Regions from separate parts of the Brucella sp. BE17 genome, predicted to be linked through region 4. Evidence: predicted binding sites of a transcription regulator. Region 4 holds the regulator's gene; each other region holds the start of a gene.

Region 1 (7,318 bases), 120 kb from region 4:
GCAGATTTTTATTGCCCGATCCCATATCAGCCATTGAAGATTGCGACAGAACAGGCAATCGAGCAGGAGGTCCAGGCAGGCTCATCGGGATTGCTTGACAGGATATTTGCTCTGATCGCTGGTGAAATCGGCGAAGCCGATCCAGCCTGGAGCAAGCGCATATCGCTCTCAACACTCAATGCCGACAGCTTCGCCACCGCCTATTTTTCTGACCGGCAGAAGCATGATGCATTCCACTGGGCGCAGTACAATCTAAAAGAAGTTGAGCGTAACAAGCGCGACAAGCACACCATTCCCTGGCGCTATGCAATCCTTCGCCTGCATGAGGCGATCCATGAAATTGTCCCTCATCTCAACGAACAGGATCGCGAACGGTTCAATGGCGGCTTGTGCAAGGTGTTCGTGGACAACTACGCCGCCATTCCTTCGCAATCAATTCGCAGACTGTTGGCGCTGCGCAAAGCCGGCCTGATAGACTTGCTGGAATTGGGTTGCGACTATGAAATGGACATCAAGTATAACCACACTGACATCACCATGGGCGGTGACAAATGGACTTTTGACGTCTTCATCGATGCGCGCGGTCAGAAGCCGCTTAAGACCAAGGATCTGCCGTTCCCCACCTTGCGGCAACAACTCCTGTCCTGCGGCGATGATATTCCCGATGTCGGAGATGACTATACTTTACAGGCGCCTGAAGTGGCGCGTGGCAAGATTGCGTTCGGCGCACTGCCCTATCTCATGCATGATCGTCCCTTCGTGCAGGGGATCACGGCCAGTGCTGACATCGGAGCGGCTATAGCCAAAGCGACCAAAGGTTCGGCACACCAAATGCGCAGACGACTGCCTTTTATCGATCTTTTCTGACCTTCGATATGTTTAGGGTCAGGCAGATACGCCCATCCGGGCCGCTTTGCTCATATCCGAGATCAATTCATACCTTGCTCGTTCGCTCGCGACGCTGTCAGTTAACCGCAAGATATAGGAGGGATGCCAGGAAACCAGCACCGGCCCACCATGCACACCTGTTTCCACCTGACCGCGCCGTGAAGTCATTGGAGCAGCGTTATTGGTTAGAGCGAAGGCCGCAGAAGCTCCTAACGCCACTACCATGCGCGGGCGAATAAAAGCCAGCTCTAACCCAAGCCACCAGCGGCACTGTATAATTTCGTCCCGATCAGGATTTTGGTGCAGGCGGCGTTTACCGCGCGGCGTGAACTTGAAATGCTTGACTGCATTTGTCATCCAGACCCGTTTGGCTTCGACTTCTGCCGTAACCATGGCGTCGCGCAAAAGACGTCCTGCGGGACCAACGAAGGGGCGGCCTTCCAAATCCTCGCGATCACCCGGCTGCTCTCCTACAAACATGAGATCAGCGTTTTGCGAACCTTCCCCCCAAACCGTTTGGGTCGCAGCTTGGCAAAGCCCGCATCGGCGGCAATGCACAGCAGCTGCTTGCGCCTCAGCCAGCGTCTGGGAATGTTCGGGTATCTGCGGCATGGTCGCCCTGTAACGCGTCGAAATTGCCGCTGAACCCGATCTGGGTAACGTCTCTTGGGCCGCGCGCATTCGCTCCACCCGCGCCTCGGCATCGCGGAGCATGTCCGGGATCAAGCGTGTCTCGGGCAGGTTTTTCCAGTATTTCTTGGGCATTTCCGAACGCATTGCATTCAACTTTACCCGTGCCGGATTGAATATGTTGGTAAAATAAGTAGCCCAAAGCGTCTCTGTGGCATCGCTCGGCACATCCGGACGAGCACTACCGGGGTGAAAGCTAAGTCTGCCATCTTCAAAACGAGCGGTAAGCCGTGGCGTGGCAATCGCCCAATCCATATCGGTAAAACGCTTTGCGAAAAAAGAGCTGGCGGGTTCGACAATGTTGTGTTCCGGCTCAAACCAGGCTGCGAAACGCCGACGTCGTCCGCTCTCTGGCAATTCGCGAAAGCGTACGAAAGCATGCATCTTATGAATATCACGACCAACCGATTTTGCCATCAGATGCAACCGACGCCCAAGGGGATCGGCCTGGCTCAAAGGCTCCCCTACGCTTCTATCAAGCCGCCACAATGCCTGATAAAGCAGTGCAAATCGTTCCGGCTTTGAATGCCAGATGACCGAGCGCGCAAGTTGCAGAAACGCCTTCGGCACACGGATCTGATGCTCGCCAGGTGTGGTAGGTAAAGCCGCCCTCTCGAACAATCCATCCCCTGCTCTCCAATCTATATCGGCAGGCTCAATACCATGCGATATGGCAATCCGCGCCATTGCCCGCCAGGCATCAAAGGTATCGCGCTCTGGTAGATCGACGGCATAGATCATAACAGCCGCAATTGTTCGGAAGGAGGCGCAAACCGAGCGCGCAAATCGGCATTATCGATGAGTCGTCCCGGCGACCAGCCCTGCACGACGATAAAGGGACGCGCTTTGTTCACGTTGCCTCCCATTCGCACCAAATCTTCGTATCGCAAGCTGTGGTTGCGACGGGCAACAATGATACGATGCACTGTGCGTGTACCGAAACCGGGAACGCGCAGCAGCAGTTCCCGGCTTGCACGATTCACATCCAGAGGAAAAAGCCCGCGATGCTGCAAGGCCCAGGCGAGTTTCGGGTCCAGTTCCAGATCGAGATGCCCGGTCTTCGTACCGGTGGCTATCTCCTCTGCGGTGAAACCATAAAAACGCAGAAGCCAATCTGCCTGATATAGGCGATGTTCACGCAGAAGCGGCGGTCGAATGAGAGGCAAAGCTGAAGAGGCGTCTGGGATCGGGGAGAAAGCAGAATAATAAACCCGACGAAGCTTGTAACCCGTATAAAGCCGTGTCGACATTTCAAGGATAGTCACGTCGTTTGCGCCATCCGCGCCGATAATCATCTGCGTGCTTTGCCCAGCAGGCGCGAACCGACGCGGATTACGACCGGTATGGCTTTTATCCTTTGCCGCCTCGCCCTCCAGACGCACCTGCGCCATCGCGCCGCGGATTGTCTCGGGCCGCTTCTCCGGGGCAAATTTACGAACGCTCGCATCCTCCGGCAACTCGACATTGATCGATAGTCGGTCAGCCCACAGCCCCGCCTCGCGGATCAGGTCAGGACTGGCATCAGGAATGGTCTTCAAATGAATATAGCCGCGAAAGCCGTGGTCTTGCCGCAATGTCCGTGCGATACGCACCATGTCGCCCATGGTCTGGTCGGGTGAGCGAATAATCCCCGAAGACAGAAACAGTCCTTCGATATAGTTGCGTCGATAGAACTCGAGCGTAAGCGATACGACCTCCTCAACCGAAAAGCGCGCCCGTTCCACATTCGAGCTGACCCGATTGATACAATAAGCGCAATCGAAGATGCAGAAATTGGTCATAAGAATTTTCAGCAGACTGATGCAGCGCCCATCCGGGGTATAGGCATGGCAAATGCCCGTCCCTCCCGACGATCCAACTCCGCCCTTGCGGGCGTCACGCTTCTCGCCTCCACTGGAGGCGCAGGAAGCATCGTATTTTGCCGCATCCGAGAGGATGGCCAATTTGTCTTGAAGGCTCTTTTTCACCATAGGCGGCAGCGTACATGTTCATGGTTTGTTCGTCAACAAGCCCGTTTCTTGGTAAAGCGCATGCAACATCCCTTCGGCTTTCCGTTAGAGTGCGTTTCGATCTGATTGAATCAGATCCGCGCTCCAACGTCTTTTATTGTAAGCATAATCTTATCGATCCTCGTTTCACTCCGGTCGGATTATGCTCTAATCAACAAATGCCGATACAAAAATGTGAGCGCTTAGAAGGCATGTCTACACCATGCAATTGAACTTACGCGGATGCAAATTCCAAGGCAGGCAACGGGCTTTTTACTCTGAAAGCAGGTGATGGGCCGATGTGTTTTCGGGCACACGACCCGTGAAAATAAAACAGGCGACATCACCCTATTGTTGCAAAGTTTCCCGCATATGCTCGCATCATCATTGGCATTCTTAGTGATGGTAAGCAGAAGGGAGACGGGCCGAAATGGCAGCGAGACGATTATTTTACATCTAAGAATAAATTAACTTCATCGCTATTTACGCCGCAATTACGAACAACGTCTTTTATTACTTTCACCAAGCGCTCGTCATGCTCAGGGGAGATTTGATATCGCTCAGGCCAATCGGAAGGGTTCAAGCTATGAACAGATGAAAGCATTATATCTTCATCCTGCAACGCCTGATAAACGGCCAGAATAAACCCTACCCCGTCCCAAAGACCATCCTTGAAGATGAGTTGACCATCAGTATACGTTTCCTCAAGCATACTTTTTGGCAAAATGTGTGAAGCAAAGGGATTTCTGCAACTTTTGATAAGCGCGCTCCAGAACAAATTAGCAGTATTTCTCGTCGGGGCCTCGATCAAATCCGATTTCAGCTCGCGCGATGAACTTGGGAGCGAATAGTGCGGCAATTTATTTTCATAGAGACCGCCTCTTCGGAGGGCGTATTCGGCCCACTTAGCCGTGGGCTCATTGATCCATGAACGCTTGAATTGCGTAAGCCCATATTGAAACAGATGAAACATCTCGTGGCCGACAACGAACCAGTGCTTCGTGAAGACAGGTTGTACGCGTTTGTCCACAGGTCCGCGCAAGCCGGTTTCAAGTTGGTTAGAGATGTCAATTCTAAGCGTACAAGCCAATCCGCGCTCTGGTGCATCCGGATAGACAAGCGCAGCGTCATACGCAAGCCCATTATACTTCATCTTCAAAATGTTGATGTCGATGAACTCAACACCTTGATATCTTGGCGCATCAAGAGGATCGGGAAAGCCAGCCGCAATATAAGCGCGTCGCGCGGCATCGGCCTGAATTGCAATATTCTCAATCAAATCCGGTATGCCACTATGATTAAGGTCGACAGCAGATTGCTTGGGCAGACGATGATCAGCGCCGGATCGCGGTGGTAGTTCGGTCCAGAAAACACGGATGCCTTTGTAAACATGGACTCTCTCAAGCCTGTTCAATGCACGGCTTTTCTGCTCGATACAGGATGCGGCCTGTGTAGATGAAGTTGCAAAAGCAACAGCCCAAAGCCCCCATAAACATAAGAAAAGACAACGCATCAAAACTTGTGAACCTACTCTTTCCAGCCATCGCCGCATATGGTTCAATCATAACCCTCTTGTTGAGTGTTACGCGCTTGCCATATTTAAAGATTTTTTATCTTGGACGCCCTTGCTCCATTTCGAAAAAAACGGATATTCGACCTCACTTTTCTCGGCCACCGTTTCCTTCTTATCTCACATCCGCCACGTCCACCCGACGCGTCGCGTTCACCGGCGACCGGTCTGCACCCTTGAAAGGCTCAACTCTGCTCGCACCCTCAAGCACGAGCATATCCATATCGATCAGCGATTTCCTGATTGTAATCTCATCTGTCCCTTTTGCCAAAAGAGCTGCAGCTTTTCGACCATGAGCACCAAGATTATGGTGCCTGGGCGCTTCTGCATGAGCGAAAATATGCCTGGGTGCCAATCCCTCCATTTGGAGTTTTTTCAAATATCGTATCTGGGATTGAAGGGAAATTACGCTGTCGCGGGGATCTGAAATGATGAAAATCTGCGGTTTTGGATTGCGGGAAATCCGTTCCACTTCGAGCGACGGATCATAAAGAGATGCGACGGGATAAACGGCTCCGCCAGGGACAGGCCTTGTGCGCCGCCAGCGCCGAACTGTGTCATGAACGCTCAAAAGCGCCGCGGTCATGACGGCGGCAATTATATCGTTACGCCGGTTTAATAAGGCCGCGGCGATCTGACCACCGCCGGATTGACCCACAACGATAAAATTTTCAATCTGGTGACGCTGCTTGATGCGATCGAGAGCAACGTTCATCAGATCGATTTCGTAGGGCTGTCGGCGTTTCTCATGATCGCCCGATGAACCAAAAATCCCCGGCCGCCCCATATAGATCGCCGGAACACCGGCGTCAAAGGCCCACGTGTTCATAAGCTCGAGCAACTGGTTCGGGGTCTTCTGCGCATAGGATTTTCCGACCAGGCGTACACCTCTTGCAGTACGCAGGATCACATCTCCAGGAATATACAGGAGCGCCGTTGGATTGGCTCCATCGCTTAAACCTGCAGGATAATAACGCAGACACTCCGCGGCTTCGTCAGTCTCCGCCCAAACAGCGTATGGAACCTCTACACTTTGTGATGGAGAACCATATGAACCGTGCAGGGCATCATGCGGATCAAAAGGATCATCTCCAAGCGGCACTGCCATCAGTTTAGGCGACGCCTTGCCATAAGCAGGGCGGCGACCCTGCTTCAATATTTTCTTATCCCCTATGCCTAGACGGGCAAGAATATCGATGAAATGCCAGCGTATTTTTTTCTTGATAACTCGAATGATACGCATCAGTCGAACAGGCTTTCGAGAAGAGCGCCAGCAACATCACGCCCGATCCCAGCGGAAGGAGAATGATGCAAGCTGAAATCCGGATTCACTTTGGTACCACTGACAACCCATCTCTGTTGTTCAGGCGCACTTGCTATATCTTCAGCGACAATATCGATACCGGCATGGAAAGGATTAAAAATTGCCTTCCGGGCACGAACGGCGATATCGGCCCATGCAGGATGCACGAGTTCAGTCACATCGCTCGATTGCGTCTCTCCCACATGCGATGCTTGCGCGTTCCAAGCCACGTCATCGCCCGAACTGCTCTGGGCAGAACGATTTGCAACCGCAACCAGACGGTTTTCTATCACAAAAAGCCTGAATATTTTGCCCGAATAAAGCCGCTCTACGGTCACGCCTTGCGCGCCTTCGGCAATAGCCGCATTCCATGCAATTTCAAACTCAGATCGGGCGCGAATAATGTGACGAGTCGCGGAGTTGCCGGGGTTCTGGGTTGGGCGCACCAACACAGGCGCCCCAGTTTCACGCGCAAAGTGCCAGCCCTGCTCGATGCCATGCGTCGCAAATGACTTATGCTCGGGAACCGGCAGACTCGCTTGTTGCATAAGACGGCTGTTCCATGCAGCGTCCCTGCTCGCACGCCGGGCAGCCGTGGGCGTTCTATCAGACATGCCCAGCCAAAATAGACATCGCTTTTCACCTCGCGATACAACTGTCATATCGCTGGATAGCGTTCGCACATCAAAACCGCCCCGCTTGGCAGCGTCGCGTAACACATGCGTTTGCGTGCGTGGATGATCGGCATGGCTCCCGCCGTTGACACTTTCCTCAAGCAGGCGTGCAGGTTTTATGACAGATTCTGCCGGTAAACTGTCTTCGCGGCGCTCTTTTCGTTTCTCGACATAATCAAGCAGCCTGACAGCGATCTGCGATGCA
Region 2 (7,318 bases), on a different replicon from region 4:
TGAAGAAGGCGAAAAAGTCCAATCCACTCTTCCTGCTCGATGAAATCGACAAGATGGGACAGGATTTCCGTGGTGATCCGTCTTCGGCCATGCTGGAGGTGCTTGATCCCGAACAGAACGCGACCTTCATGGATCACTATCTTGAAGTCGAGTATGATCTGTCGAACGTCATGTTCGTGACCACCGCCAATACGATGAATATTCCTGGCCCGCTGCTGGATCGTATGGAGATCATCCGCCTTGCCGGTTACACAGAAGACGAAAAGCTGGAAATCGCCAAGCGGCACCTGTTGCCCAAGGCGATCAAGGACCACGCTTTGCAGCCCAAGGAATTCTCGGTTTCCGAGGAAGCGCTACGCAACGTGATCAGGCTTTACACACGTGAAGCCGGTGTGCGCAGCCTCGAACGCGAGATGATGACACTTGCGCGTAAGGCTGTGACTGAAATCGTCAAAGGCAAGACGAAGTCGGTGAAAATCACTGATAAGAACCTGTCCGATTATCTTGGTGTCGAGCGGTTCCGCTTCGGTCAGATTGACGGTGAGGATCAGGTCGGTGTCGTTACGGGACTGGCCTGGACGGAAGTTGGTGGCGAATTGCTGACGATCGAAGGTGTCATGATGCCCGGCAAGGGCCGCATGACCGTCACGGGTAACCTGCGTGATGTGATGAAGGAATCGATTTCGGCGGCGGCCTCCTATGTCCGCTCGCGTGCGATTGATTTCGGCATTGAGCCGCCTTTGTTCGACAAGCGGGATATTCACGTCCACGTGCCGGAAGGCGCAACACCGAAGGATGGCCCTTCGGCCGGTATCGCAATGGTTACTGCCATTGTCTCGGTTCTGACCGGCATTCCGGTGCGCAAGGATATCGCCATGACGGGTGAAGTCACCTTGCGTGGCCGGGTTCTGCCAATTGGGGGCCTCAAGGAAAAGCTTCTTGCGGCACTTCGTGGCGGTATCAAGAAGGTTCTGATCCCGGAAGAAAACGCCAAGGATCTGGCGGATATTCCGGACAACGTGAAGAACGGGCTTGAGATCGTTCCGGTTTCGCGTGTGGGCGAAGTTCTCAAACATGCATTGGTTCGTGAACCCGAACCGATTGAGTGGACGGAGCCCGAAACAGCGCCTTCCACCACTTCGGTTGATGATGACGCAGGGGCCGCAACAGCACACTGACACGCTCTTCAGACGATCTACAATCAAAATGCCGGGCTCTTTGCTCGGCATTTCTGTGTTTAACCCCGGTTTTCCGGGGTTTTTTACAGTTGACAGGCTTGGTTTGTCCAACTTTTCGAATAAACTCCGATCAATCCGGTCGCGTTATCCGTTCCGGTAGACACAGAAAGGAAATACCAATGAACAAGAACGAATTGGTTGCCGCAGTTGCGGAAAAGGGCGGTTTGACGAAGGCTGATGCTGGTGCGGCTGTTGACGCTGTGCTCGCCGCTGTGACCGGCGCACTCAAGGCTGGCGAAGAAGTTCGTCTTCCGGGCTTCGGTGTTTTCTCGGTTTCTCACCGTGCAGCTTCGACTGGTCGTAATCCTTCGACGGGCAATGAAGTCGCTATTCCGGCCCGCAATGTGCCGAAATTCTCGGCTGGCAAAGGCCTGAAAGAAGCGGTCAACAGCTGATTTGGCCCGATGACAGATGCATACCGGTTATCTCGGTTTACCGAGTAACCGTTTTAAAGCCCGGCTTGTCCGGGCTTTTTCACGTCTGGAATACGACTTTTTGAATGCAATGCTATTCCGCTGCTTCTGTCTTGCGCACCGGTCGACGTTCCAGCAATTCCTTGAGAAACTGCCCGGTATAAGAGCGCTGCTCGGTGACGATATCCTCCGGGCGTCCGACTGCAACAATCTCGCCGCCGCCATCACCGCCTTCAGGACCAAGATCGATCACCCAGTCCGCCGTCTTGATGACTTCGAGATTATGCTCGATCACCACCACCGTGTTGCCTTGCTCGACCAGTTCATGCAGCACTTCGAGCAGTTTTGCTACGTCATGGAAATGCAGCCCCGTGGTGGGTTCGTCGAGAATATAAAGCGTGCGTCCGGTCGCTTTGCGTGACAATTCCTTGGCAAGTTTCACGCGCTGTGCCTCACCACCGGAAAGCGTTGTCGCCTGCTGGCCAACCTTGATATAGCCAAGCCCGACTTTCACCAGTGTTTCGAGCTTATCACGGACCGCAGGGACTGCGGAAAAGAACTCAGCGCCTTCCTCGACCGTCATATCCAGCACATCGGCAATCGATTTGCCCTTAAACAGCACATCAAGCGTTTCGCGGTTGTAACGCTTGCCATGGCAGACATCGCAGGTGACATAGACATCCGGCAAAAAGTGCATCTCGATTTTGATGACACCATCGCCCTGACAGGCCTCGCAGCGCCCGCCCTTCACATTGAAGGAGAAGCGCCCGGGCTGATAACCACGCGCCTTAGCTTCCGGCAGGCCAGAAAACCAGTCTCGGATGGGTGTGAAGGCGCCTGTGTAAGTGGCGGGATTGGAGCGCGGCGTACGTCCGATCGGCGACTGATCGATATCGATGACCTTGTCGAGGTATTCTAGTCCCTCGATGCGATCATGCTCGGACGGATGCTCGCGCGAGCCCATAATACGGCGCGAGGCCGCCTTGAACAAGGTTTCAATCAGGAAAGTCGATTTGCCGCCACCGGAAACACCCGTCACCGCCGTAAATGTGCCGAGAGGAATATCTGCGGAGACGTTTTTTAGATTGTTACCGCGTGCGCCAACCACCCGGACACGCTTTGTCTTGGAAATCTTGCGGCGCTCAGACGGGACGACTACTTCCATCACGCCGGACAAATATTTGCCGGTCAGTGAATTGGTGTTGGACATGATAGCGTCAGGCGTGCCTTCGGCAATAACCCGTCCGCCATGCACGCCCGCCGCCGGACCGATATCGACCACATAATCGGCGGTCAAAATGGCATCTTCGTCATGTTCGACCACGATCACCGTGTTGCCGAGATCACGCAGATGGCGCAGTGTATCGAGCAGGCGGGCATTGTCGCGCTGATGTAGGCCAATGGATGGCTCATCGAGCACATAGAGCACGCCTGTGAGGCCTGAACCGATTTGTGAGGCAAGACGAATACGTTGGCTTTCCCCACCCGACAGCGTACCGGAATTCCGCGCCAGTGTGAGATAATCGAGCCCGACATCATTGAGGAATTGCAGGCGTTCGCGAATTTCCTTCAAGATACGGGCTGCGATCTCGCGTTGCTTTTCGTTGAAACTGCTATCGATGTCGCGAAACCATTGATCGGCATTGCGGATCGACATGGCGGTGACTTCGCCAATATGTTTCATGCCGATCTTGACCGCCAGGGATTCCGGCTTAAGGCGATATCCATTACAGGCAGGGCAGGGCGATGACGACATGAAACGCTCGATTTCCTCGCGCGACCATGCTGAATCTGTCTCTTTCCAGCGGCGTTCGAGATTGGGAATAACGCCCTCGAAAGTCTTGGTCGTCTGATAGGAGCGCAAGCCGTCATCATACTGGAAGGAGATTTCACGACCCTTGGTGCCGTAAAGAATGGCTTGCTGTGCTTCGTTCGAGAGATCGGCCCAGCGGCTGCCAGTCTTAAAGCTATAGGCCTTGCCGAGCGCTTCCAGCGTCTGGCTGTAATAGGGAGAAGAGGATCGCGCCCAAGGCGCTATGGCTCCATCTTTCAGCGTCGCATTTTCATCGGGTACGATCAAATGCGGGTCTATGGCCTGTTGGGTTCCCAGACCATCGCAGGTTGGGCAAGCACCGAACGGATTGTTGAACGAAAACAGACGCGGTTCGATTTCGGGAATGGTAAAGCCTGAAACGGGACAGGCGAACTTTTCTGAAAAAAGAACGCGTTCATGCGTCTCATTGGCGGATTTGTTGGCCGCACCGCCTTCTGCGGTTTCTTTCACGGGCAAAGGTTTGTCGGCAAATTCTGCGATCGCCAACCCGTCCGCAAGCCTCAAACAGGTTTCGAGACTGTCGGCGAGGCGCGATGCGAGATCGGCACGCACCACGACGCGATCCACAACCACATCGATGTCGTGCTTGTATTTTTTGTCGAGTGCCGGAGCGTCGGCAATCTCATAGAAAGTGCCATCCACCTTGACACGCTGAAAGCCCTTTTTCTGAAGCTCGGCAAGTTCCTTTTTATATTCGCCCTTACGCCCGCGCACGATGGGTGCGAGGATATAAAGCCGCGTGCCTTCTTCAAGCGCTATCACGCGGTCGACCATCTGGCTGACTGTTTGGCTTTCAATCGGCAGTCCCGTAGCGGGCGAGTAGGGCACGCCCACACGCGCAAAAAGCAGGCGCATATAATCGTAGATTTCGGTTACGGTTCCGACCGTCGAGCGCGGGTTGCGGCTTGTGGTCTTCTGTTCAATGGAAATGGCTGGTGACAGACCGTCGATCTGGTCGACGTCCGGCTTCTGCATCATTTCGAGAAACTGGCGCGCATAGGCCGAAAGGCTCTCCACATAACGGCGCTGGCCTTCGGCGTAGATCGTATCAAAGGCAAGCGACGATTTCCCTGAACCGGAAAGCCCTGTCATGACGATCAGCTTGTCACGCGGAAGATCGAGATCGACATTCTTGAGATTATGCTCGCGTGCGCCACGTATGGAAATGAATTTCAGATCGCTCATTTCGCGTCCTGCCTGCCTTGATGTCCTGGGAAGCCGTCTATGGGAGAAAATTCTCCTGTCAGTCCCTCATATGGTGCAAATCCTTTGGGAAAGAAGGTTTTGCCATCCGAATTTTTTGTTGTTCTAGCATTAGAACAAAGGTCGAACAACCAGCCTTCTGATAGGCGATAAGAAATGTGAACGCAAGAGCGTTGACTAAGGATCCTGACAGGCGCAGACTGCTGTTGTCGCTGGATTTGGAGAGGTGTCGCAAACGGAAGGCGCGATATCGACAAGAGGTCCAAGTAACGCGATAAAACCCGGTAGGAGGCAAGGAGCATGAGTCCACCTGACCACACTGTCTGGCTTTCATGAAAATGAAAGCACAATCGGATGCAATCTCGTTCGTTCTATTTCGTCAGGAATAACGCGGCGTTGGTGAAAGCTTCGATTGCTGAAAATCTGAACATGCGCGGAATGAAGCGGACGGTACGCCGATTTATTCCGGGAGATGTGTCGGCGAATTATTGCCAACATACGAGCTTAGCTCCAAATTAAGCCCTGCGCGCCAGATAAACAGTGAGCGGCGGGGCTTTTCCCTGTGAGTTGACTTTTATCTAAATCGACTGACTTTTCGCGCAGCATCGGCTATTGAATGCAGAAAAACGATCATTTCGTATGGAATTGCGTATTTAAGTTTATTTATGCTTGCGCTTCGAACAAAACGCGAACATAAATCGTCTGTGGACATTTATGAAATTCATCCATGCATGTTGAGCGTTTTTGGCTTCATTCCTGTAAGGTGAGATACTGAGCTTTAGATGGCGGAGATTTGTGTCCGTCCATTTTTGAAACGCCCTTTATTGGACCAATGGTTAGAGACAGGGCGATATGTGAGATCCGGAGTAAGTTTTCGATGGCTGGTAGCGTCAACAAGGTTATTCTGGTCGGCAATCTTGGTGCCGATCCGGAAATTCGTCGTCTGAATTCAGGTGATTCAGTTGCCAATCTGCGTATCGCGACATCGGAAAGCTGGCGCGACCGCCAGTCCGGGGAGCGCAAGGAGCGTACCGAGTGGCATAGCGTGGTCATTTTCAACGAAAATCTGGCCAAGGTAGCTGAGCAATATCTGAAGAAGGGTGCCAAGGTTTACATCGAGGGTGCGCTTCAGACCCGCAAATGGCAGGACCAGAACGGCAATGATCGTTACACGACGGAAATCGTGTTGCAGAAATTCCGTGGCGAATTGCAGATGCTCGACAGCCGTGGCGACAGCGGCGATCAGGGACGTTCGTTCGGCGGCGGTAACAATCGCAACCAGATGTCCGATTATTCCGGCGGCGGCAGCGGCGATTTTGGCTCGTCGGGTCCGTCATCTTCGCCTTCATCCTCATCAGGTGGCGGAAACTTCTCCCGCGATCTCGACGACGAAATTCCGTTCTAATTTCCTATAGGGTGCGCCACGCCCACTCGAGCGCACAAAGATCGCGTCTCAACGATAGAGTTTACGCAGCGTGCTTTATAAAAATCGAATTCGACTTTGGCGTCAAAGCACGAGAAGTGTGCGACATAACTTTGTATATGTGTGCTGACTGGAACCCCGCCTACGGCGGGGTTTTTGTCAATTTGGGCATTATTTTCCTGAATATGCATTCATTGTTGATAATGAAAATACGGTTTTCAACTGAGTGATATTCACTCATTTCGTATATGGCATTTGGTCGGACGAAAACGCGTCATAGAATCATGGAATACTGAATCTTTGTCGCGCCTTGCCAGATACGATTCTGCGGTCTGCATGCAAGATTGCGGCAAAATTGCCGTGGGAAAGCGTTGCGATCTGGTGCGCATGCGTTTGATCGGTACTATTCCTGTCGTGCGCGGTGTTTGGCGTGAAGTGGAGCGGGTGTTGTGATGCAGGATAAACCTATCCATCTAAAAGGCTGTTTTGTTGTCGTTGTCGGCCCCAGTGGTGCTGGAAAAGATACGCTGATGGATGCCGCACGCGCAGAACTTGCAGATGATGTACGATTTCATTTCGTGCGCCGCGTCATTACACGCCCGCAAATGCCCGGCACGGAGGACCATGACAGTCTTGATGAAGCGGGATTTATCAAGGCACAAGGCGAGGATGCCTTTGCTCTCGACTGGCAAGCACATGGATTGCATTATGGCCTGCCCAAGTCCCTTGATGTGCAAATCGAAAACGGTAAAGTTGTTATCGCCAATATATCACGCCGGGTTCTCGCTGATGTGCGCAGGCTTTACCCATCGCATGCCGTCGTTTTGATCACGGCTCGGCAAGAGGTTCTTGCCAAGCGACTGGCCGCACGTGGTCGCGAAACCCGTGAGCAGATCGAACAGCGTCTTTTGCGTGAAGTCCGATTTGATGATCAGGCAGATAATGTCGTCACACTCGACAACTCCGAAGACGTTGAAACATCAATAACAGATTTTGTAAATATCTTAATAAAGATAACTAAAACAACATATTAATGAGATTTTTTGAACTTAATTATAATCTAAAAATAATTGATCTACATTCATCGCGGCGCAAAGCCATGATTGGAAAGAAGGCGCTCCCGACAGTTTAGGACGCGACCAGCGTCTTCACACCATCCGCCACGAACTGCACTGCGAGCGCCGCCAGAATGACACCCAGAAGCCGC
Region 3 (7,318 bases), on a different replicon from region 4:
TCCGGTCTCAGTCCTTCGGTACTCACCGACACATTAACGCTCGGCATTTTGCTCGGTCTGTTTGTCGGCAAGCAGTTTGGCGTCTTTGGTGCGGCGTGGCTGGCGATCAAAACGGGCATTGCGCAGAAACCGATGGGTGCCAGTTGGGGCCAGCTTTATGGCACAGCGATCCTGTGCGGTATTGGCTTCACGATGAGTATTTTCATCGGCCTACTGTCTTTTCCATCCGAACTCATGCTGGCGGAAACCAAGATCGGCGTTCTGGCAGGGTCTGTTCTTTCCGCGATCTGTGGTTATATATTGCTGCGCATTCTCGCAAAACCGCGCCCTTGATAAGAAAAATCACTGGCCTTTCTTTATGTCGCGCCCATAACTTCCTACATAGCGCTCAATTGATTGACAGGAGTTACATGTGGCTGGCCTTTTGACGCGCTTTATTCCCCGCCGTTTTCGTTCAAAAGAAATCGAAATCCCCGTTGTGCGCCTGCATGGAACGATCATGCCCGGCGGCTCGTCGCTGCGCCCAACACTCTCGCTGGAAAGCGCGGCAGCAGTTCTGGAAAAGGCCTTTGCTGACAACGAAGCGCCCGCTGTGGCAATCTCGATCAACTCGCCCGGCGGCTCGCCGGTGCAATCGCGGCTGATCTATCGCCGCATTCGCGATCTGGCTGACGAAAAGCAGAAGAAAGTCTATGTCTTTGCCGAGGATGTCGCAGCATCGGGTGGCTATATGATTGCGGTTGCAGGCGACGAAATCATTGCCGATCCCTCATCCATTGTCGGCTCCATTGGCGTGGTGTCTTCCTCGTTCGGCTTTACCGGACTGCTCAAAAAGATTGGCGTCGAGCGCCGCGTCTACACGGCTGGCGAAAACAAAGCCACGCTTGATCCGTTTCAGCCGGAAAAGTTGGAAGATGTTGAACGTCTCAAATCGCTGCAACTGGAAATCCACCAGACTTTTATCGACATGGTAAAGGCGCGGCGCGGCGCAAAGCTTGCAGATGATGCCGATCTTTTTACCGGCCTGTTCTGGACCGGCATAAAGGCAAAGGAACTCGGCCTCATCGACGCGCTTGGCGACATGCGCAGTTTTCTACGCAAGTCCTATGGCGACAAGGTCAAGCTCAAGCTGATCGAGCCCAAGCGCGGTCTGCTTGGACGCAAGGCACCGGGAATTGGCATTGGATTGAGCGCTGATCCGGCCGCCATCGCAGCGCATCTTGGCGACGGGCTTTTATCGGTTGCCGAAGAAAAAGCACTCTGGGGTCGCTACGGGCTTTGAGTTCCTTTGTTAATCCATGATATAGTGCCATAATTATAAGAGGCGGTTATTTCGCCATTACGAGAGTCTGAGGATTACAGCCATGCCACAGATCATCTTCCTGCTGCTGATCATTGCTGCTGCGTGGTACGGCTACCGCTCGTTCAAGCGCGAGGCCACACGTGTTACGCAGCGCGTACGCCAGGCGGAAAAGGAAGCGCAGAACCGCGCAAATGGCACCCTGGTGCAGGACCCAAAGACGGGCGAATACCGCGTTAAAAACGACTAGCCCGCCCCTCGCATGTTTGCCGCATCCCTGAAGAATAAACCCGTCAGCCGCCTAGCGCCCGCCAAGATCAATCTGGCGCTGCATGTGACGGGTCGCCGTGACGACGGCTATCATCTGCTTGACATGATGGTGGTGTTTGCAGCCCATGGCGACCATATCACCATTAAAGCGTCCGAAAATGACAGCTTCACTGTCAGCGGCGCTTTTGCCAGAACCATTCCGCTCGACACCACAAATCTGGTGCTCAAAGCCCGTGATGTCTTGCGTGCGAATTTCGGGCGTGAACTGCCGCCTGTTGCGATCCATCTTGAAAAGAACCTTCCGATCGCCTCCGGCATTGGCGGCGGATCGAGCGATGCTGCGGCAACGCTTTTGGCGCTGGCAGAGTTCTGGCAGCTTGAGGTGGGTATCAATACGCTCGCACAGATCGGTCTAACACTCGGTGCCGACCTGCCCATGTGCCTGCATGGAACGGCTTTTGACACATCACTCGCCGTGCGCGGCATCGGCGATGTACTCGCGCCGGTTCATCTGCCATCGCTGCCACTGCTGCTTGTCAATGACGGCACAGCTTTATCGACACCTTCAGTATTCAGTGCGCTCAAAAACCGCGATAATGCCCCGCTCGCATCCGTACCCGCAACCGATACGGCGACATTGTGCCAATGGCTTGCATCGACCCGCAACGATCTTCTGCCCGCAGCACTTTCGCTTGCGCCACAAATTGCGCTTAATATGGAGCTGTTGCGTGAAAACAATGCGCTTTACGCACAGATGTCGGGTTCCGGGGCGACGTGTTTCGGCATTTTCGCCGATGATGAAAAAGCCGCCCGTGCTGCCACAGCCATTCATGCGCGGCATCCCGGGTGGTTCGTGATGCAAACGCGCTCTAACCCAGTAGCGCAACCGGCAAAACCACCGGTTTGAGTTTGGACGGCAGAGCATCGAAAGACACACCTGCCTCAATAAACGGGTGCAGCGCATCAAGCCGCACCAGAAGCCCGGCATCGAGTGTTGCGACCGATCCAAAGAGTTTCTTTAACAGCCCTTGATCCTCAGGCCTTGAAAATCGTGCAGCACCCGTGTGCTCCCGTATATAATCGCGCACTGGCTCTTCCCAGCCCGGTTCAAGGGTCGCGCCAGGGCACAGTAGCAAAACCCATGGTGTCCTTATCTCTCGAAGGGCTACCATAATCTCGGCGCTGCGATAAAGCGTGCAGCCCGCCCCTTCCGCGACAAGGCGCGTATCATCGCCGGACCCGCCATCGACTACCACCACGCGGCGCAGCAGACCTTCCACCACCGCAGGCACGAGGAAGGCTAGCGTGTGCGCCAGCGGCTTTTCGGAATTGAGCGTTGGAATGACCACGGTGAGCATCCGCCACGCATAGCGCATAAAACGCGCCCGGCAAAGCACGATACAAAAATGTTCTTGTTTTGTTCTGATTTTTAGGCTAGGAATAGATTCATCGAAATACCTGGACCAAGCCGACCGGACGGAACCGCATCCGGGCACCATACGTTTAAAACAAGACTATAATCGCAAGTTGCGCAGGGAAGCGACAATGGCAATTATTCAGCAGGCGGATATCATTGCTCGGGCTGACCGGGCTGCCTTTGGCGCGGGTCGTGCCGATCATGCCAATGCGTTGATCGGCGAGACGGGCCTGCGCATTGATCACGGGCGGCGGCATGGGCGTGGCGCGGGCATTAATCCGGCTGGACGCTTCGAGCCGGTGGCACGCGAAGCGTTTGACGACGGCTGGGCAACGCTTGAAGATCTACCTGCCTTCAAGACCGATGTGCAGGTGGAAAAACCGCGCACCATCATCACACGCAACGAGTCGCCTGACATCAGCTTCGACCGTTCCATCAATCCCTATCGCGGCTGCGAGCATGGCTGCATCTATTGCTTTGCGCGACCCAGCCACAGCTATATGGGGCTTTCGGCGGGGCTTGATTTCGAAGCGAGGCTGTTTGCCAAACCCGATGCGGCACGTCTTTTGGAACGCGAATTGGCCAAGCCCGGCTATCAGGCAAAAACCATTGCCATCGGCACAAATACCGATCCCTACCAGCCTATCGAGAAGAAATGGCGCATCATGCGCGAGATTCTCGAAGTACTGGAAGCGGCCAATCATCCGGTCGGCATCGTTACCAAATCGGCGCTTGTGGTGCGTGACATCGATATTCTAAGCCGCATGGCCGAGAAGGGGCTGGCCAAGGTCGCTTTGTCGGTAACGACGCTCGACGCCAATCTGGCGCGAACCATGGAGCCACGCGCCTCCACGCCAACGCTGCGGCTTCAGGCAATCCGCAAACTCAACGATGCTGGCATTCCGGCTAATGTCATGATGGGACCGGTCATTCCTGGCATCAACGATCACGAGATCGAGCGCATTCTGGATGCAGCATACGCGCAAGGCGCGCGTGAAGCAGGCTATGTACTACTTCGCCTGCCGCTGGAAGTGGCACCCTTGTTCAAGGACTGGCTACTGCGCAATTATCCCGATCGTTATCGCCACGTCATGTCGCTGGTACGCTCCATGCGCGATGGCAAGGATTATGATGCCGAATGGGGCAAGCGCATGCGCGGCACCGGGCCTTATGCCTGGCAGATCGGTCGCCGCTTCGAAATCGCCGCGCGTAAGCTGGGCATCAACACGCAGCGCAAACGCCTGCGCACCGATCTTTTCACGCCGGTTGAGAAAGGCGGCAAGCAGCTTTCCCTGTTTTAGAAAGCATCCCGAAAAGGGTGGAACCTTAGGCCACGAAAACAGTTCTTATCCGAACGCGTTGCTGCACAAACGGCTTTGCCCGTCCTACGAAACCACTTTTAACAGTTTACCGCCTGTATCCCCTGAGCAGGCGAAGAGGCCCTGCTTTCGCACCCCATCCTCTTGGCAGGGTCTTGCGGAGAATCAGAAGCAATGCGAGCATCGCCGCTCCATGAAACGCATCGCTTCTGATTCTCTCTCTCTTTTCGACATGCCGCTGCTTCCCGATTTTTCGGAAGAAACACGGCTTTTATCGCGTGGCCTCAAACATGTTGTCGGTATCGATGAAGCCGGTCGCGGCCCTCTGGCAGGACCGGTGGTCGCCGCAGCCGTTGTGCTTAACGCCAATGATCTGCCGCAGAGGTTGGATGATTCCAAACGCCTCAATGCAGCAAAACGTGAGACACTTTACGAAATCGTGCTCGCCAAGGCCATTTGTGTGTCGATTGCCAGCGTCAGTGCACGCAGAATCGATGCAACAGATATCCGCAAGGCGGCACTCGAAGCCATGCGGCTTGCTTGTAAGGGCCTGACGTTTACGCCCTGCCATGCACTGATTGACGGTCGCGATGTGCCACCAGACCTTGCCTGCCCCGGCTCGGCACTTGTGAAGGGCGATCAGCGCTCAGTGTCAATTGCCGCCGCATCCATCCTCGCCAAGGTGACGCGTGACCGCATGATGATCCGGGCTGGCCAAGTGCATGACAGCTACGGGCTTGAACTCCATGCCGGTTACGGCACGGCAAAACACCGCGCGGCCATCGAGGCAGACGGCCCTATTCCCGGCATTCACCGCTACACATTTTCACCCATCAAGGGCCGCTTTCACGCGGGCTGATCGCCCTGAAAAGACTGAACAAAGCGCGGCTGACACTTTTCCTTTTCGCCAAACAAAAACGCCGCCCTTTTGGGGCGGCGTCTGCAAATCGAATGAGAACAAGCTCAGTTCAGGTTGGACTTCACCTGTGTAAGTGCATCCTTGAACAGCTTGCCTGCCACAGCAGGATCGACCTTATCGGCAACGATCTTGCTGGCAGCTGCAATTGCCAGATCAACTGCGGAGCTGCGCACCGCATTGACCGCATCCACTTCAGCGGTTGCGATTTTCTGCTCAGCCAATTTGTTGCGACGCTCGACATACTCGTCAGTCGCACGCTTGGCGTCTTCAAGCAGCGCCTTGGCTTCGCGTTCGGCAGCAGCGACGATGTCGCCAGCTTCCTTCTCGGCTTCCTTGCGCTTGCGATGATATTCCGCCAGCAACTGCTGCGCTTCTTCGCGCAGTGTACGGGCTTCTTCCAGTTCCTTCTTGATATTGTCAGCGCGCTCGTCGAGCGACTTGCCAATCATTGCCGGAACCTTCAGATAGGCGAGAAGTGCGAGAAATATGATGAGGCCAACGAGAGCCCAGAATGTAGAATCCATTGTGCTCTCCTCAGGCGTTAGCGCCCTTGACGGCGGCTGTAACAGCGGCCTTATCGGCTTTGCTGCCCAAAAGCTGCTCGACGATGCCAGCAGTGGTTTCCTCTGCAATAGCACCAACGTCGCTCATGGCCTTGGCCTTGATGGTCGCAATGCGCTCTTCGGCTTCTTTCAGCTTTTTGTCGAGCGCTGCTTCGGCAACGCCACGTTCAGCGTCGGCTTCTGCCTTGCCTTTTTCGCGTGCAGCTTCGGCAATTGAAGCGGCCTTGGAGCGTGCTTCAGCCAGTTCCTGCTCGTATGCGATAATGGCGCTGTCAGCATCCTGCTTGAGACGGGCTGCCTGATCGAGATCCTGAGCGATACGGTCACGACGGCTTTCGATCACGCCGCCAATGCGCGGCAGAACCACCCGCGCCATAAACAGATAAAAAAGACCAAACGTGATGGCAAGCCACAGAAGCTGCGAGGCATAATGATTGGAATCGAACGGCGGGAATACGATATCTTGCTTCGCCTCCCGGGCAATTCCGGTCTCGGTGTGCACAGCATCATGTTCGCCAGCGGGCGCCGGCTGCGATTCAGTGGCGGTTTGGGCAAACGCCGTGGACACGAACATCCAGTTTTCCCCTTGGTTTATGCATGATCCCGCAAGGCTCAAACCCCGCTTAGGAAACGATCATGCAACTCAGACGTCTAATGCAAGAACCGGCCGCGTATGCAGCATTGAGGCTGCTTCGCGGCAGGTCTTATTCTGCAACCGTCGATTAAACGGCGAAGAGGAGCAGAAGCGCGATGAGCAGCGAGAAGATGCCCAGAGCTTCCGTCACGGCGAAGCCGAACACCAGACGGCCAAACTGGCTGTCAGCGGCGGACGGGTTGCGCAGTGCGCCGGAGAGATAGCTACCGAAAATATTGCCGAGGCCGAGAGCCGTACCGGCCATACCGAAACAGGCGAGACCGGCGCCGATGTACTTTGCTGCTTCCGCTTCCATGTTAAGCTCCTTCTGGATTGATAAATAAGCGCGGATTTCAGTTCTGGCGGTCGCCCGCCGGTTAGAACTCAGTGTCCCGGATGCACAGCGTCGTTGATGTACATGCAGGTGAGAACGGTAAACACGTAAGCCTGAAGAAAGGCCACGAGGAATTCGAGTGCGGTGATCGCAACCGTCATGATGAGCGGCAGGACGGCGCCGCCAATGCCGATGGGCCCGAGAGCAGCCAGCGACACGACGAAGCCCGCAAAAACCTTGAGCGTGATGTGGCCAGCCAGCATATTCGCAAAAAGACGAACGGAGAGGCTGATCGGACGCGACAGGAACGAGATGATTTCAATGGCAACAACCAGCGGCACAATGATAGCCGGCACGCCGCTTGGTACGAAGAGCTTTAGAAAGCCAAAACCATGCTTGAAGAAACCATAGACGATAACCGTACCGATAACGAGACAAGAAAGTGCAAAGGTCACGATGATCTGGCTGGTGATCGTATAGAAATAGGGGAACAGGCCTAGGAAATTGGCAACCAGCACGAAAATGAACAGCGAGAAGACGAAGGGGAAAAACTTCATACCCT
Region 4 (7,318 bases):
TGAGGCTTGCACTCTACCGGCACTGCGCAAGGATTTTCTATTCGACACCTATCAGGTCTATGAGGCCCGTAGCTGGGGGGCCGATTGCATCCTGATCATTATGGCAAGCGTCGATGACGATCTCGCGAAGGCATTGGAAGAGACCGCATTTGAGCTTGGCATGGACGCCCTTATCGAAGTGCATGACGAAGAGGAAATGGAACGCGCGCTAAAACTTTCCTCGCGTCTGCTCGGCGTCAACAACCGCAATCTGCGCAATTTCGAAGTCGATCTCGCTGTCTCGGAACGTTTGTCGAAGATGGTGCACGACGACCGCGTCCTGGTGGGTGAAAGCGGTATTTTCACCCATAACGATTGCTTGCGGCTACAAAAGTCCGGCATTGGCACCTTCCTGATCGGCGAAAGTCTGATGCGTAAGGACGACGTGGAAACTGCAACCCGTGAACTCCTGACAGGCAAGGCTTGAAATCATGCCGTCAAAAACCCGCGAGTTAACGCATCTTGATCTTACGGGTGCCGCCCATATGGTGGATGTCGGTGCCAAGGATGAGACGGAGCGTCAGGCCGTTGCCGAAGGATGTGTGCGCATGCGTAAAGAGACGCTGGCACTTATTCTGGCCGGGGACGCCGCCAAGGGCGATGTGATCGGCACAGCACGTCTGGCTGGAATCATGGCCGCGAAAAAAACCGCCGATCTTATTCCGCTCTGTCACCCTTTGATGCTGACCAAGGTATCGGTCGAGATCGAACCCGATGATACCCTGCCCGGCCTTCGCGTGCGCGCAACCGCAAAACTAAAGGGCCGAACCGGTGTAGAGATGGAGGCGTTGACCGCAGTTTCTGTCACCTGCCTCACCATTTATGATATGGCCAAGGCCGTGGACCGTCTCATGGAAATAGGCAATATCCGGGTTCTGGAAAAGACCGGCGGCAAATCAGGCGACTGGAAAGCCTGACAGAAATCCGGCAAATAATTTGAAAGGAAGCGTCATGGCCCTTCTCCCTGTTGAGCAAGCATTGCAACGCATCCTGCATTCAGCCAATACCGATGGATATGAAACCGTTTCATTGAGCGAAGCCGGCGGTCGCATTGTTGCCCACCCGGTTCAAGCGCAGCTCATGCAGCCGCCCTTCGATTGCTCGGCAATGGATGGCTATGCGCTGATTGCGCCCGCAGACATCACTTATCCGCTGCCTCTGAAAGTGATTGGCGAATCCGCTGCCGGAAAACGCTTTAACGGCAGTTTGCGACCCGGCGAAGCCGTTCGCATCTTTACTGGCGCCCCCCTGCCCGACAATGCCGACACGATCGTCATTCAGGAACATACAGACCGTAAAGGTGACCAACTGACAATATTGGAGGGTATCGACAAAGGTCGCCATATTCGCCGCGCTGGGCTGGATTTTGCGCCGGACAAAACGGTTCTCGAGGCGGGACGCGAGTTGGATGCAGCAGCGCTGTCGCTGGCTGCGGCAAGCGGCAATGCAGCCTTGGATGTCTTTCGCAGGCCCCGCATTGCCATTCTCGCCACAGGTGACGAACTCGTCCCTCCAGGCACCGCGCCGGGACCTGACCAGATCGTCGCGTCCAACAGTCTCGGCGTTGCAGAAATCATTCGCCGTGCGGGTGGCATGTCTCAGGATCTGGGCATCATCCCCGATAATCCTGCAAAAATCGAAGCGGCCATCGCGCAGGCGCTGGAGAGCGGCATCGATGTGCTGGTGACAGTTGGTGGCGCCTCGGTTGGCGACCGCGATTTTATCCATGTCGCCTTGCGCAATTGCGGCGTAGATCTCGACTTCTGGAAAATTGCCATGCGCCCAGGCAAGCCGCTGATGTATGGTCGCAAAATAGTCGGAAGCAAAACCGTGCATGTGATCGGCCTGCCGGGCAATCCTGTTTCCAGCCTCGTGTGCAGCCTCGTCTTTCTGCGTCCACTGGTCGCAAAGCTGGGCGGTACAAACCTGGACACCGATATCCGGCCCGCCATTCTTGGACAGCCAATGGCCGCCAACGATCATCGCCGCGATTTTGTACGCGCGACAATCGAAACACGAGGCGACGGCACGCTTGTTGCGACACCTTATTCGCTGCAAGATTCTTCCATGCTCTCGGCACTGGTCAACTCCGACGCGCTTTTAATCCGGGACGAAAACGCAACTGCGACTGCCAATGGCGAGCCATGCCGCATCCTCATGTTGTGATCATTTCGCGATAATTCGCCAAGCATACCCGTCTTCGCCTGAACATTAATTATTTAAAAACCATTGCAGAACAAGACTGGAACATATAGTGTTCGTTCTGGTTTTGTTTTTCTCTTATCTGTTCTAGGCCGGAGGGTGTCGCCAATGTTGACCCGCAAACAGCATGAACTTTTGCTGTTCATTCATGAGCGTCTGAAAGAAACCGGCATTCCCCCTTCTTTCGACGAAATGAAGGAAGCGTTGGATCTCGCTTCCAAGTCGGGCATTCATCGGCTGATTACAGCACTTGAAGAACGCGGTTTTATCCGCCGGCTACCCAACCGGGCGCGCGCGTTGGAAGTGCTGCGCCTACCGGATTCGATCGCGCCGGGGCTGAACAGTCAAAGAAAATTTTCGCCAAGCGTCATCGAAGGCAGCCTCGGCAAAGCGCCTGCAGCACAGCAGGCGGCGCGCCCCGCGTCCGTCACCACCAATGATGCCGTTTCTGCCACCGTTTCCGTGCCCGTTATGGGTCGCATCGCGGCAGGCGTACCGATTTCCGCCATCCAGAACCAGACACATTCACTGAGCCTTCCGCCGGAAATGCTGGGGGCGGGAGAGCATTACGCGCTTGAAGTGCGAGGCGATTCGATGGTTGAAGCTGGTATTTTTGACGGTGACACCGTCATCATCCGGCGTGGCGAGACGGCTAGCCCCGGCGAAATTATTGTGGCCCTCGTCGATGATGAGGAAGCAACGCTAAAGCGCTTCCGCCGCAAGGGCGCTTCGATTGCTCTTGAAGCTGCCAATCCCGCTTATGAGACGCGTATTTTCGGACCGGATCGGGTTCGCGTACAGGGAAAACTCATCGGGTTGATCCGTCGCTACTGACATTAAAGCGCGTTGCACCGGTGAGCGGGTTTGCAGCAACGTTCATGATCGGCTAATCCGGGGACCTTCCGTCATGACAGCGGAAGGTACTTTGGAAGGGTTAGGCTGTTTTTGGCGGTCGTAACGCGAACGCACAGACGGCTGAGACAATTGCCATCAGCACCATGTAAAGAACAGTGGGCATGACAGTGTCTGAATATTCCGCCGGGAGCGTCGTCGCGATAAGTGGTGAAACGCCGCCGCCCAGGATCGGACCAATCTGCTGAACCAGAGACAGGCCGCTATAGCGAATTCTGGCCGGGAACAATTCAGAACAAAATGCGCCCTGCAAGGCAATCGACGTTTTGATATTGGCGTGCCAGTTGTCTGCAAAGACCGTGTTCCAGAAACGCAGGAGCTCTTCATGGATTTCCTTGGCGCGGACATGATCTCCGCGTTACACGGCATTCCAAAGTGCAATGCACACCCCGGTAGGCCGTGATCCAGATTGCAAACAACATATCAGAAGCTCTGGGCGAATAGAGAGACGCAAACCGAGAGCTCAGATCAGACCAGATTTACTCCGTGCTCTAATATTCACCAAGCTTGATGTCAGATGTGTAATCGACACCATCCACTTCCTTCACGACTGGCTGTCCGCATTGCATGACGCCGGTTGCCGCGTTGAAAGCATAGGTTGGCGAGCCATAAAGTTGCCAGCCCTTGTTAAGCGCTGCCGTCACGCGGTGGCAAAAAGCGGAATCGTCCGGCCCGGTTATAAAGCGATAGAGTTTCATGGTCTGTCCTTTCTTAAATCCGGCCTAGAAGCCCGCTCTGGCAAGCAGGCGTTCGGCCATGGAAAGATGCAGCCGTTCGACCATCTTTCCCTCAAGCGAAATCACGCCCTTATCGGCATTTTCGGCCAGCGCGAACGCCGCGACCACCGCGCGGGCATGCGCAACCTCTCCCTCATCGGGCGAGAAGGCGCGGTTAGCAGCGCCGATCTGGTTTGGATGAATGAGCGTTTTGCCGTCAAAACCCATCGCGGCTCCTTGTGCGCATTCATCCGCAAAACCTGTTTCGTTGCGGAAATCATTATAGACTCCGTCAAGCACAGTCAGCCCGCCAGCACGAGCCGCCAGCAGAATCTGCATTAGCCACGGCACCAGATAGGTGCGCGCCCCATCAAGACGCACGCCCGTTTGCTGTGCGAGATCGTTGGAACCGACCACAAAAGCGGCAAGCCGTGCCGCTGAACGATTGCCAAGCGTCGCGATCTCGTCGGCATTGAGGATACCGCGCGCCGTCTCGATCATCGCCCATATAGCCATTTCTGGCTCAGCGTCATGGTGATCGAGCCGGTTTGCCGCATCGATCACATCCTGCGGGCGCTCAACCTTTGGCAGAAGAATGGCGTCAGCACCGATTCCAGCGGCAATGGTAACATCCTCCTTACCCCAAGGCGTCTCGGCACCATTGACCCGCACGATACGCTCGAAATTGGCTGAAGGGTGCGCGGCAAAATGCGCTTCAAGTGCTGCACGCGCCGATGCTTTTGCCTCGGGCGCAACCGAATCCTCCAGATCATAGATGATGCACTCGGCATCAAGCGTCAGAGTCTTTTCCAGAGCGCGAGCATTAACGGCGGGAACGAACAGGACCGAGCGGCGGGGACGGGCGATTGTCTTCATGGCCGATTTGTGCACCGAACGACAATGAAGCGCAAGCATGCGAGTGCTTGAAATACGGCCTTCGCCAGCTTATCTTTTCTGTTTGGTTGCGACCTATTCAGCACTTGGGGCCCGAAACCGGGTCTTAACGTTGACTCTACGCAGTGCTGATGTAAATCAGTCTGAAACTTTTCTACCGACAGGCGCAGAACATGGATAAATTCACCAAGCTTACCGGCGTTGCGGCCCCTCTGCCGATCGTCAATATCGACACGGACATGATCATCCCCAAGGATTACCTTAAGACGATCAAGCGTACCGGGCTTGGGACCGGCCTTTTTGCCGAAATGCGCTTTAATGAGGATGGCAGCGAAAACCCCGACTTTGTGCTTAACAAGCCGGCCTATCGCAATGCGCAGATTCTGGTTGCCGGCGATAATTTTGGCTGTGGCTCTTCGCGCGAACACGCGCCGTGGGCGCTGCTTGATTTCGGCATCCGCTGCGTGATCTCCACCTCCTTTGCCGATATCTTCTACAACAATTGCTTTAAGAACGGCATCCTGCCCATCAAGGTGAGCCAGGAAGATCTAGACAAGCTGATGGACGACGCTTCGCGCGGCGCCAACGCAACGCTCACCGTCGATCTGGACGCTCTGGAGATCCATGGCCCCGATGGCGGCTCGATTTCTTTCGATGTCGACGAATTCAAGCGCCACTGTCTTTTGAACGGTCTCGACGATATCGGCCTGACCATGGAAAAGGCTGCCAACATCGACGTGTTCGAGGCCAAACGCGCCGAACTGCGTCCCTGGGCTTAATAGCGGTATGCATAAAACGACCGGCTTGAACATCTGTGGCCTGAACAATTGAATAGGACACGATTGGCTCATATGGCCAGAGAAGATCAAAGCGGGGGATGGGCAGCACGTCTTTCTCCCTCACTGGACGAAATCGAATCGATTGCGATCGAAGCTCTTGCGCATCTCCCGCAGGAGTTTCGTCAGCTATGCGGCGACATCATCATCCAGATATCCGATTTTCCAGACGAACAGATCGTCGAGGATATGGGACTGGATACGCCTTTCGACCTGCTCGGCCTTTTCGAGGGCCACGGCATCGGTGAACGGTTTAGCATGCAAACAGGTGATGGGCCGAACCGCATCACGCTTTTCCGCCGTGCCGTCATTGATTACTGGGCCGAGCACGAGGAGACGCTGGGCGACATCATTACCCATGTTCTCATTCATGAGATCGGGCACCATTTTGGACTGTCCGACGAAGACATGGAAGAACTCGAAGCGCAGGCCGAATGATATCTGTCCTGTAAGCTCGCTTGCTTTCTGAAATAATTTGAAAGACCGTCTGAAGTTATTGCAAGGGATGGATGCTATAGATTTATCCTGATGCAGTTCGAGTAGTGATCATGAGTATAGATTTCTTCCAGGGGCTTTCCGCTTTTCCACTGACACCGATTGATGTTTCAGGAAATGTTGACGCGGCTATTCTGACACGTTTTCTGGATCGCATTCAGATGGCGGGAGCGGATTCCGTCGGTCTTTTGGGCAGCACTGGCAGCTATGCTTATCTCTCGCGCTCACAGCGCCAACAAGCAGTTCAGATAGCCGTTCATGCCGTGGGCGGGAAAACACCCCTCATTGTGGGTGTCGGCGCGCTTCGCGCCGATGAAGCTGTGATACTGGCGCGCGATGCTGAAGAGGCCGGAGCGGATGCGCTTCTGCTGGCTCCCGTGTCATACACACCGCTCACCGATGAGGAAGTGTATCAGCATTTTCGGACCGTTGCCGAAGCGACGTCCCTGCCTCTTTGCATCTACAACAATCCCGGAACGACCAGATTTATCTTCGCTCATGAACTAATTGTTCGCTTGGCAAAGCTTAAAAATATCAAGGCAATCAAAATGCCACTGCCTGCGAATGATGCTTTCAAAGTAGAATTGTCAAAGCTCCGTTCAGAGACAAAAGAAGATTTTTCCATTGGTTATAGCGGCGACTGGGGCGCTGCCGACGCGCTGCTTGCCGGATGTGATTGCTGGTATAGCGTGATTGCAGGGCTTCTGCCTGTTCCTGCGCTGTCGCTTGCTCGCGCGGCCCAAGCCGCCAACAGAGCCGAAGCCGAAAGGATCAATCTGGCTTTTCAACCTTTATGGGAACTGTTCAAGCGTTTTGGAAGTTTCCGCGTCATGTATGTGATTGCCGATCTGCTCGGCCTTGCACAGATTGAGCCGCCACGTCCAATCCTACCTTTAGCTCCGCCTGTTAGAGCAAAGGTCGAGCAAGCCCTCGAAAGCTTGGATAGTCTGGAATTATCGCGGGAATGAAAGACACCTTATAAGAGGCGTCTTTCATACTTGCATTCAGGCAACGCTCAGACGTACATCGAGATTGCCGCGCGTGGCATGCGAATAAGGACAAACGATGTGAGCCGCATCGACCAATGCCTGGGCGTTGTCTTTTTCAACACCGGGAAGCGCTATTTCCAACGCCACATCAAGGCCAAAACCACCACCATCTTCGCGCGGTCCGATACCAACGGTCGCCGTGACCGTGCTATCCGGTGAAATCGAAACCTTTTCC

The links. Region 4 encodes LexA, which represses DNA repair genes until DNA is damaged. Its sites were predicted from a motif close to TGTTCNNNNTGTGTTCNG; they were not measured.
Positions count from the first base shown of each region.
Region 1: the regulator LexA is predicted to act here: its motif matches at 3,564-3,581, upstream of AAIB41_RS13240 (putative DNA modification/repair radical SAM protein).
Region 2: the regulator LexA is predicted to act here: its motif matches at 5,365-5,382, upstream of AAIB41_RS03395 (single-stranded DNA-binding protein).
Region 3: the regulator LexA is predicted to act here: its motif matches at 2,978-2,995, upstream of AAIB41_RS00635 (PA0069 family radical SAM protein).

Region 1 is NZ_CP154468.1:396,420-403,737, reverse strand. Features, by position in the region: gene AAIB41_RS13250 (FAD-NAD(P)-binding protein) at 1-867, shown strand, start outside; gene AAIB41_RS13245 (UdgX family uracil-DNA binding protein) at 886-2,319, opposite strand; gene AAIB41_RS13240 (putative DNA modification/repair radical SAM protein) at 2,316-3,545, opposite strand; gene AAIB41_RS13235 (hypothetical protein) at 4,012-5,118, opposite strand; gene AAIB41_RS13230 (alpha/beta fold hydrolase) at 5,252-6,379, opposite strand; gene AAIB41_RS13225 (YheC/YheD family protein) at 6,379-7,318, opposite strand, start outside.
Region 2 is NZ_CP154467.1:694,299-701,616, forward strand. Features, by position in the region: gene lon (endopeptidase La) at 1-1,178, shown strand, start outside; gene AAIB41_RS03380 (HU family DNA-binding protein) at 1,358-1,633, shown strand; gene uvrA (excinuclease ABC subunit UvrA) at 1,746-4,670, opposite strand; partial or broken gene AAIB41_RS03390 (hypothetical protein) at 4,729-4,990, opposite strand; gene AAIB41_RS03395 (single-stranded DNA-binding protein) at 5,566-6,093, shown strand; gene phnN (phosphonate metabolism protein/1,5-bisphosphokinase (PRPP-forming) PhnN) at 6,564-7,145, shown strand; gene AAIB41_RS03405 (MarC family protein) at 7,240-7,318, opposite strand, start outside.
Region 3 is NZ_CP154467.1:129,300-136,617, reverse strand. Features, by position in the region: gene nhaA (Na+/H+ antiporter NhaA) at 1-333, shown strand, start outside; gene AAIB41_RS00655 (S49 family peptidase) at 413-1,282, shown strand; gene AAIB41_RS00650 (hypothetical protein) at 1,365-1,550, shown strand; gene AAIB41_RS00645 (4-(cytidine 5'-diphospho)-2-C-methyl-D-erythritol kinase) at 1,563-2,477, shown strand; gene AAIB41_RS00640 (glycosyltransferase family 2 protein) at 2,440-2,928, opposite strand; gene AAIB41_RS00635 (PA0069 family radical SAM protein) at 3,116-4,288, shown strand; gene AAIB41_RS00630 (ribonuclease HII) at 4,500-5,165, shown strand; gene AAIB41_RS00625 (F0F1 ATP synthase subunit B) at 5,270-5,749, opposite strand; gene AAIB41_RS00620 (F0F1 ATP synthase subunit B) at 5,760-6,362, opposite strand; gene AAIB41_RS00615 (F0F1 ATP synthase subunit C) at 6,511-6,738, opposite strand; gene AAIB41_RS00610 (F0F1 ATP synthase subunit A) at 6,807-7,318, opposite strand, start outside.
Region 4 is NZ_CP154468.1:277,272-284,589, reverse strand. Features, by position in the region: gene trpC (indole-3-glycerol phosphate synthase TrpC) at 1-466, shown strand, start outside; gene moaC (cyclic pyranopterin monophosphate synthase MoaC) at 471-956, shown strand; gene glp (gephyrin-like molybdotransferase Glp) at 991-2,205, shown strand; gene lexA (transcriptional repressor LexA) at 2,350-3,075, shown strand; gene AAIB41_RS12770 (DUF1737 domain-containing protein) at 3,645-3,851, opposite strand; gene AAIB41_RS12765 (CoA ester lyase) at 3,876-4,745, opposite strand; gene leuD (3-isopropylmalate dehydratase small subunit) at 4,937-5,542, shown strand; gene AAIB41_RS12755 (metallopeptidase family protein) at 5,615-6,037, shown strand; gene AAIB41_RS12750 (dihydrodipicolinate synthase family protein) at 6,148-7,062, shown strand; gene AAIB41_RS12745 (organic hydroperoxide resistance protein) at 7,099-7,318, opposite strand, start outside.